3 regions of the Psychromonas sp. psych-6C06 genome follow, and region 1 is predicted to be linked to each of the others. Evidence: predicted binding sites of a transcription regulator. Region 1 holds the regulator's gene; each other region holds the start of a gene.

Region 1 (3,290 bases):
GAAATAGTTGGGTTACTCGGCCCAAATGGGGCAGGCAAAACCACTTCATTTTATATGGTCGTTGGCTTAGTGAAGCAGGATGAAGGCACCATTATTGTCGATGGTGAAGATATATCACATCACCCAATGCATATACGAGCACAAAAAGGGATAGGCTATTTACCTCAAGAAGCCTCTATTTTTAGACGTTTAACAGTCACTGAAAATATCATGGGTATCTTAGAAACACGTAAAGAACTTACCAAAGATCAACGCCTCGAAAAACTGAATACGCTATTAGAAGAGTTTCATATTACCCATATTCGTAATAATAAAGGCATGAGCCTTTCGGGTGGCGAGCGTCGACGTGTAGAGATTGCCAGAGCACTAGCAACCGAACCTAAATTTATTCTACTAGATGAGCCCTTTGCAGGTGTTGATCCAATTTCAGTCATTGATATCAAAAATATTATCGGTCAACTTCGCGATCGAGGCTTAGGCGTCCTAATTACTGACCATAACGTGCGTGAAACGCTTGATGTCTGTCAACACTCATACATTGTTAGCCATGGTGAAATTATCGCAATTGGGACACAAGACGAAATATTGGCAAATGATCATGTAAAACAAGTGTATCTAGGTGAAGAATTTAAACTATAGTTATTGTAAATATAGTTATTAAGACATAGCTACTAGTTATTTATATCAGGAAATACAAGCTTTGATGAAACAAGGGTTACAATTGAAAATGGGTCAGCAACTTGCGATGACCCCACAATTACAACAAGCGATCAAATTATTACAACTATCCACCCTTGATTTACAACAAGAGATTCAAAATGCGCTTGATGAAAACCCATTACTAGAGCAAGAAGATAACAGCTCACTTCAAGATGTCGTCAAAGAGCAAGACAGTAGTCAACTTGATACAGCCGAAGCACTTACCCAACAAGAATTTTCACAAGAGCAACCTGATGAAAGCAACTGGGAAGAAGCTTATACACCGCCTCCAACAACTTCAATTTCCTCAGGTTCATCCTCTTTTGAAGGCGAAGATAGCGTCTATCAGGGAGAGTCATCTATTTCTCTTCAAGATCATTTAATATGGCAGATGCAACTAACTCCCTTTTCTCAAACCGATCTCTTAGTCGCAACCGCTATTATCGACTCCATTGATGAGTTTGGCTACTTAACCAGTAGCTGCGAATCGATACTGGAAGCGTTGAGTAATGAAGTTGAAGATCTTGAGTTAGATGAGATCGAAGCAGTTTTAAAACGAATACAGCATTTTGATCCCATTGGTGTTGCGGCTAAGTCAGCACAAGACTGCTTACAAATACAGCTACGGCATCTCAGTGATGATACCCCTTGGCGTGCAGAAGCATTAATGATTCTCGAAGAACATATGGACCTATTAGGTAACCGAGATTACCGTACTTTAGCGCGCAAGACCAAACTGAAAGAGAATGAACTCGCAGAAATTATGCGCCTAATTCAAACCTTAGAGCCACGTCCTGGAAATCAATTCGAAGATACGCAAGCACAATACGTTGTACCTGATGTCTATGTGAAAAAAATAGGTGGACAATGGCGCGTATCGCTAAATCAGGACTGTGATCCGAACCTTTCTATCAATCAACAATATGCAGACTTATGCAAAGGTAATATTAGTAAAACAGATTCGCAATTTATTAAGGGTAACCTTCAAGAAGCGAAGTGGTTTATTAAAAGCCTCGAAAGTCGTAATGAAACATTGTTAAAAGTATCAAACTGTATCGTGCAACAACAGCAAGCATTTTTTGAATATGGTGACGAAGCAATGAAACCAATGGTGCTCAATGATGTTGCCTTTGAAGTTGAAATGCATGAATCTACTATTTCTCGAGTTACCACCCAAAAGTTTATGCATACACCCCGCGGTATTTATGAATTAAAATTTTTCTTTTCTAGCCATGTTGCTACCGAGAGTGGTGGCGAATGTTCATCGACTGCTATCCGTGCGTTAATTAAAAAGTTAGTAAATGCAGAGCTCACTACTAAGCCACTCAGCGATAACAAAATCACTCAGTTACTTGAAGAGCAGGGGATAAAAGTAGCAAGACGCACTATTGCTAAATATAGGGAGTCCTTAGGTATCCCACCCTCTAATCAACGCAAGCAGTTACTATAAGTTTAGATAACTAACCTAAGTTCTGGATAAGCAAAGCGATACAATACAGCTATTTCCGCGAATTTCGGCGTTAAAACATCTACCAATACCCCATTATTGCGACGATAATTTGCCTGAACTACGCAAAAATGAAGGCACTGTATTATAAAAGTAGCAGCATCGTGGTTTTAAACACCATAAAGCTTTCATTAACCAGAATTGAGGTTAAGTAAGCTAAATCGCTTAATATTGATTAATATTAAAAAATGGGCGTTCTTGTATAGCCATTCTTATTTAACCTGATAAAATCGCGCCAATTGTGCCACTAGAAAATAATATTATGAAAATATCTGACCTATTAGATAAAGACTCTGTGTTTAGCCAAACTAGCTGCAGCAGTAAGAAATGCGCATTAGAAAAAATCAGCATTATTGCAGCTGAAAAATTAGATATCGACTCGCAGCAATTATTCAATTCGCTTATTGCACGAGAAAAAATTGGCTCTACTGGAGTTGGGCTAGGAATTGCTATTCCACACGTTAAAATTGACAGTAGCTATCCAGCTACTGCTATTTTTATGCAATGCCATTCAGGGATCGATTATGATTCTTACGATGGTAATAAAGTCGATATATTATTTGCTATTTTTGTTCCTGAAGATAAATGCCAAGAATACTTACAGGCGCTCTCAGAAATAAGTCAAAAATTGCTCGACAAACCCTATTTGCGACAACTAAGAAGCGCACAAACTAACGAGCAGTTATATAACCTATTGCAAATTGAATAACTGCGAGGGAAAAAAATGAAATTAATCATCATCAGTGGACGTTCCGGCTCAGGAAAAACAATCGCGCTACATGTGCTTGAAGATCTAGGCTATAACTGTATCGATGGTGTGCCCTTCCAATTATTAGATCAACTCCTCGATACCGTTGATGTAGAAAATAATAAAATAGCCATCACTCTAGATGTTCGTAATCTACCAGGTGACTCTGATGCAATTGACTCCTTGCTAGCAACATTAAAATGCAAAGTAAAAATAGATATCATCTATATAGATGCGATTAGCACAGAACTCATTCGACGTTATAGTGAAACTCGCAGATTACACCCTCTGTCAAAACAAAAACTGTCTTTATCACAGGCATTAGAGCAAGAAAAT
Region 2 (3,290 bases), on a different contig from region 1:
GTGGGTCGATATAACTATTTAACTGCTGTCACCGATATTGATGGGTCGTTAGTTGAGATTTTAGATGTTGAGAAAATTTTAGATGAGATCGCGCCCGTAAATACTGAGGTTGATGCTGAAATAATTGAGACAGATATTCAAGAAAAAATGGCTAATAAAAAAATATTGGTTGCAGATGACTCTTCTGTTGCAAGAAAGCAAATACAACGTGCAATTAGTGCATTAGGTATTGAATGCGACTTAGTAAAAGATGGTAAAGAGGCGTTAGACCTGCTTAAAGAAGTGGCTAAAACCCAACCTGTCATTGAACGATATGCCTTAATGATTTCTGATGTTGAAATGCCTGAAATGGATGGGTACACATTAACTTCAGAAGTGAAGGGAAATCCAGATTTATCTGCCTTGCATGTTATTTTACATACCTCTTTAAGTGGCATATTTAATCAAGCAATGGTTGAAAAGGTAGGGGCGGATGACTTTATTGCTAAGTTTAACCCTGATGAGTTAGCAACTGCAGTGCAAAAGGTTATCAATTTAGATGATCAAATTATTAATTAATAAGTGAGAAATTATCTGTGAGAGCACTTTCTGATGATATTTATAAGCAGTTTTCCGACTTTTTAGAGGTGCAATGTGGCATTGTCCTAGGTGCGAATAAACAGTACCTAGTGAAAAGCCGGTTGATTCCATTAATGACTCAGTTTTCTATTTTGTCACTTGCTGATTTAATTCATCAATCCATGAGTTATAAAAATAGAGAGCTGAGAACCGCGGTCATTGACGCAATGACCACTAATGAAACATTGTGGTTTAGAGATAGGTATCCCTTTGAATTATTAACCAACAAAATTTACCCTGAACTGTTAGCGAAGAAAAAAAGCTTAAAACTATGGTCTGCAGCTAGTTCATCAGGTCAAGAAGCTTACTCTATTGCTATGACTACCATGGAGTACCAAAAGAAACAGTCGCAATTAGGAATGAATGTCCAAATAATTGGTACAGATATCTCTAATACCATGCTAGAACAGTGTAAAAATGGCATTTATGATACCTTAGCATTGTCACGCGGTTTATCTGAAGAGCGTAAAAAGCAGTTCTTCTCTCCTGTAAATGACGGCTCTGGAAAAATGCAGGTTAAGCCGGAAGTCAAAAAATTGACCAGTTTTAGAAATTATAATCTGCTAGACAGTTATGCTGGGCTTGGAAAGTTCGATATTATTTTCTGCCGTAATGTTTTAATCTATTTTTCAAGTGATGTTAAATCTCGCATTTTAAATCAATTTGCTAGTGCCCTTAATCCTGGTGGTTATTTAATACTTGGGGCTTCAGAATCCCTCACTGGCTTGACGGATAAGTTTGATATGGTGCGTTGCAATCCAGGTATCATCTATAAACTTAAAGGTTAAGCTTTTTCATTGCCTCTTTCATTTTGAGGGAGGCAATAGTTGCCTCCCTATTTATCCCCGTATTAAAAACAGCGACAATTTATTGCCATTCTGGCTTTCTTTTATGGCACTTTAGATGTTCTGGTAAGAAGGTCACCATTGTTCCACTTAGTATACTTGCCCTTTAATACTTATTATCTAACCCCACCCTATAAATTACACTTATTTTCTCTTTTGGCACATGCCTTGCATTATATTTACAGAGGAGAAATTTATGGCGATTAACTTTGAAAAAGCATTAGGTATTCATCAGCACACAATAGGCATTCGTTCGCGAAGAACTGAAATTTTAGCGGGTAATATTGCTAATGCAGATACCCCAGGTTATAAGGCGCGAGATATTGATTTTAAAGATGCGTTACAACAGGCTAAATCTCGATCTGGTGTATTTTTAAATCGTACTCATGAAAGTCATAAATTTGCTCAATCATTTTCAATGGCACAATCAGGTGAATTATACCGTGTAGGAAATCAGCCTGATACAGGCGATGGTAACTCTGTCGATACAGAAGTGGAGCGTAACCTGTTTATGAAAAATAGCATGGAATATCAAGCTAGTTTAGATTTCTTAAATAGTAAAATTTCAGGTCTGCGTAAAGCGATTAAAGGGCAGTAGTTGATGCGAGGAGAATTATTATGAGCTTATTAAGAGTATTAGATGTATCTGCAACCGGTATGAGCGCGCAGTCTCTTCGCTTAAATACCACTGCCAGTAACTTGGCAAATGCGAACAGCGTGAGTAGTAATCGTGAAGAAACCTATAAAGCGCGTCATCCAGTATTTGCTGCAGAACTTAATCGCGCCAAAGGCGGGCTAGGCAGCAGTGTTGGTGTAAAAGTGCAGGGGATTGTAGAGAGTGCTGCACCGCTGAATCAAGAGTATGCACCTAACCACCCTAAATCTGATGAAAATGGATTTATTTATCATTCTAATGTAAATGTGATGGAAGAGATGGCAAATATGATCAGTGCTTCACGTTCATACCAAACCAACGTACAAATTGCCGATGCTGCTAAGCAGATGTTGAGCCGTACATTACAAATGGGCAAAAGCTAAGGGGTAACTTATGACTGCAATTAATCCATTGCTAAACCTCAATACACCGCTAACCAATGAACAGATTGAAGCGAATAAAGAGGTTGATGCTCAGCAAAAACTACAACAAGAGGACTTTTTTGCACTGCTTTCTCAACAGTTAGCTTATCAAGACCCTTTTAAACCCGTTGATAATTCAGAAATGATTGCGCAGATGGCTTCTTTCACCACTGCTGAAGGTATCACAACAATGGGGACAGAGTTTGCAGGCATGAAGGAAGTATTAAGTTCAAGTCAAGCGTTACAAGCTTCTTCTTTAGTAGGTAAAAAGGTATTGATCCCAAGTAATCAGGGTTATCTTGCAGAAACTGGTGGTATAGATGGTTCGATTAATAGTGCTACTGGTGCTTACGGTGCAATGGTCTCGGTAGAGAATAGCGCGGGTGTGGTGGTACGAACAATTAGTTTAGGCGATATTGGTGCGGGTAATAAGCGCTTTTCTTGGGATGGCCTTGATAATGCAGGTGAGCGTTTACCTGAAGATACTTATACTTTCAACGCAAATGGCACAGTTAATGGTCAAGGTGAAGAATTAATGGTCGCAAGTTATGCACATGTACAAAGTGTGAGCTTAGGTGGCGGGCAAGCTGGTGTATACCTCAACCTTCAAGGGTTAGGTGGTATTGAGCTTTCAGATGCAATTGAAGTTGCAGAAAATAAATAAGAGGGAAATATTATGTCTTTTAACGTTGCATTAAGTGGTATCGCGGCTGCGCAAACAGATTTGGATTCAACGGCAAATAATATTGC
Region 3 (3,290 bases), on a different contig from region 1:
TTTTGGTACAAAAAAAGGCCGCTTAATAGCGACCTTTTTAAATTGAGTATTGTTAAATACTTATATTATACGCTGTAGTATAAGTCGAACTCTTTAGGGTGAGTTGCTTGAGAAACAGCTTCACATTCTGCAGTTTTAAGTGCAATGAATGCATCAATTGATTCATTTGAGAATACGCCACCTTCAGTAAGGAAGTCACGATCAGCATCAAGTGCTGCAAGTGCTTCTTCAAAAGAAACAGCAACTTGTGGAATCGCATCCGCTTCTTCTTTAGGTAGGTCGTATAGATCTTTATCTAAAGCTTCACCTGGATCAATCTTGTTCTTGATTCCGTCAAGACCCGCCATAAGCATTGCTGCAAAACCTAAGTAAGGGTTCATTGTTGGGTCTGGGAAACGTACTTCGATACGCGCTGCGCGTGCTGTTGGTACGATTGGAATACGAATAGAAGCACTGCGGTTACCTGCAGAGTATGCAAGCATTACTGGTGCTTCAAAACCTGGGATAAGACGCTTGTACGAGTTAGTTGATGCATTGGTAAATGCATTGATCGCTTTAGCATGCTTGATGATACCGCCGATGTAGTAAAGTGCCATTTGTGACATGCCACCGTATAGATCACCAGAGAACAAGTTAACGCCATCTTTACCTAAAGATTGGTGACAGTGGTTACCAGAACCGTTATCGCCAACAAGTGGTTTAGGCATGAACGTTGCTGTTTGACCGTATGCGTGTGCAACGTTATGAACAACGTATTTGTAGATTTGGATCTCATCTGCTTTTTCAACCATTGTGTTGAAACGACAAGCGATCTCATTTTGACCTGCTGTTGCTACCTCATGGTGATGTGCTTCAACAACAAGACCCATCTCTTCCATGATTAAACACATAGCAGAACGGATATTTTGTGAAGAATCAACAGGTGCTACTGGAAAGTAACCGCCTTTGATACCTGGACGGTGACCGGTGTTACCATCTTCGTATGAAGTGCCTGAGTTCCAAGCTGCTTCTTTCGCGTCTACTGAGTAGAATGCGCCACCGATGCCATTGCCGTATTTAACGTCATCAAATAGGAAGAACTCTGGCTCTGGGCCAAATAATACGGTGTCTGCAATACCTGTAGAACGCATGTATGCTTCTGCACGCTTAGCAACAGAACGTGGATCACGATCGTAACCTAACATTGTTTTAGGCTCTAAAACGTCACAACGTAAGTTAAGTGTTGCGTCATCTGTGAACGGGTCAAGTACTGCTGTTGCAGGAACAGGCATTAATACCATGTCTGAATCTTGAATACCTTTCCAACCAGCGATAGAAGAACCATCGAACATTTTACCTTCTTCAAAGAAGTCTTCATCTAGTTGGTGATGTGGTACAGAAACGTGCTGCTCTTTACCGTGTGTATCAGTGAAACGTAAATCAACGAATTTAACATCCTGTTCTTTAATAAGAGCAAGAACGTCTTGTGCAGTTTGTACAGACATGTTTGAAACCTCTATTAACATCAATAATGAATTTATTCCCATGCAAGTGAGCGAAAACTGTGCCAACTTGATCGGTACCTATTATATAGCCCTTTGTTTTAAAAACGACTTAAATATTCGTCAATGACTGCACCACAAAGGTGCAAAGGTGGATCTTTTTGGTGCTCCATTGTTGAGCGCTCCGCATTGAAGCCATTTTTTCATCTTAAAGGAGCATATAAGCTAATTGTGACGTAGTTAAAACTTTCTATTTTTGAAATTATGGTTACAATGTGCGCACTTTGGATAGCTGACTAGAATTGGTTTGGTTATCTCTTTATACCAATTAGATGAACTGTACAAATTTTGTTAAGTTTATCTAATTGGTATTTTTTCAATTGTTACTTTTTGAGGCGCATCATGTCGTTAGATAAATTAAGAAATATAGCTATCATTGCTCACGTTGACCACGGTAAAACAACCCTAGTTGACAAACTACTAGAGCAATCTGGGACTTTAGATGCACGCGGTGGTAATGAAGAGCGTGTAATGGACTCTAACGATTTAGAGAAAGAGCGTGGTATTACCATTCTTGCTAAAAACACAGCGATTGAGTGGAATGACTACCATATCAATATCGTAGATACTCCAGGACATGCTGACTTCGGTGGTGAAGTTGAGCGTATCATGTCTATGGTAGACAGTGTTTGTTTGATCGTTGATGCTGTAGATGGCCCGATGCCACAAACGCGTTTCGTAACACAAAAGGCGTTCGCACATGGCCTTAAGCCAATTGTTGTTATCAACAAAATCGATAAGCCGGGAGCACGTCCTGAATGGGTTATGGATCAAGTATTTGATCTGTTTGATAACCTCGGCGCAACTGATGAACAGTTAGACTTTAAAGTAGTTTATGCTTCTGCATTAAACGGTTGGGCTAATACTGAATCAGATGAAGCGACTGAAAGCATGGAACCTTTATTCCAAGCGATCGTTGATGGTGTTGATGCACCTGACTGTGACCGTGACGGTGATTTCCAAATGCAAATTTCTCAACTCGATTACAACTCATACGTAGGTGTTATCGGTGTTGGTCGTGTAACTCGTGGTAGCGTTAAAGTTAATCAACAAGTCACTATTGTTGGTGCTGACGGTAAAGAACGTAAAGGTAAAGTCGGCCAAGTATTAGGTTACTTAGGTCTTGAGCGCCATGATGTTGAAGTTGCACAAGCAGGCGATATCATTGCAATCAGTGGTTTAGGTGAGCTTAAAATTTCTGACACTATTTGTGCACAGACTAATGTAGAAGCAATGCCTCCACTAACAGTTGATGAACCAACGGTAACAATGACTTTCCAAGTAAACACTTCACCATTCTGTGGTAAAGAGGGTAAATACGTTACTTCACGTAACATCCTTGACCGTTTACAAAAAGAACTTGTACATAACGTTGCACTTAAAGTTGAAGAAACTTCTGATCCAGATAAATTTAAAGTATCTGGCCGTGGTGAGCTTCACTTAGCTATTTTAATCGAAAACATGCGTCGTGAAGGTTTCGAACTAGCGGTATCTCGTCCTGAAGTAATCGAACGTACTATCGATGGCGTATTACATGAGCCAATGGAAACATTGACTATTGACTGTGAAGAAGAGCATCAAGGTGCTGTGATGGAGCAGCTTGGTATCCGTAAAGCTGAAATGACAAACATGAGCCCAGATGGTAAAGGCCGTGTTCGTTTAGACTTTATGATCCCAAGTCGTGGTCTAATCGGTTTCCAAACAGAATTCATGACACTAACTTCAGGCTCTGGTCTTCTTTACCATAGC

The links. The regulator sigma-54, encoded in region 1, starts transcription at its own class of promoters, with help from an activator protein. The targets are predictions, from matches to a motif close to GTTGGCACGNNNNTNGNNT.
Region 2: flgB (flagellar basal body rod protein FlgB) is a predicted target of sigma-54. The motif match lies at 1,619-1,637, and genes of this name have one in related genera.
Region 3: glnA (glutamate--ammonia ligase) is a predicted target of sigma-54. The motif match lies at 1,533-1,551, and genes of this name have one in related genera.

What each region holds. Positions count from the first base shown of each region.
Region 1 covers NZ_PIZM01000012.1:23,000-26,289, reverse strand. Annotated here, with positions in the region: gene lptB (LPS export ABC transporter ATP-binding protein) at 1-639, shown strand, start outside; gene CW745_RS14705 (RNA polymerase factor sigma-54) at 704-2,149, shown strand; gene CW745_RS14700 (PTS sugar transporter subunit IIA) at 2,469-2,915, shown strand; gene rapZ (RNase adapter RapZ) at 2,931-3,290, shown strand, end outside.
Region 2 covers NZ_PIZM01000002.1:387,769-391,058, reverse strand. Annotated here, with positions in the region: gene CW745_RS04945 (chemotaxis protein) at 1-558, shown strand, start outside; gene CW745_RS04940 (CheR family methyltransferase) at 576-1,406, shown strand; gene flgB (flagellar basal body rod protein FlgB) at 1,660-2,061, shown strand; gene flgC (flagellar basal body rod protein FlgC) at 2,082-2,501, shown strand; gene CW745_RS04925 (flagellar hook assembly protein FlgD) at 2,512-3,204, shown strand; gene flgE (flagellar hook protein FlgE) at 3,217-3,290, shown strand, end outside.
Region 3 covers NZ_PIZM01000009.1:175,121-178,410, forward strand. Annotated here, with positions in the region: gene glnA (glutamate--ammonia ligase) at 66-1,484, opposite strand; gene typA (translational GTPase TypA) at 1,884-3,290, shown strand, end outside.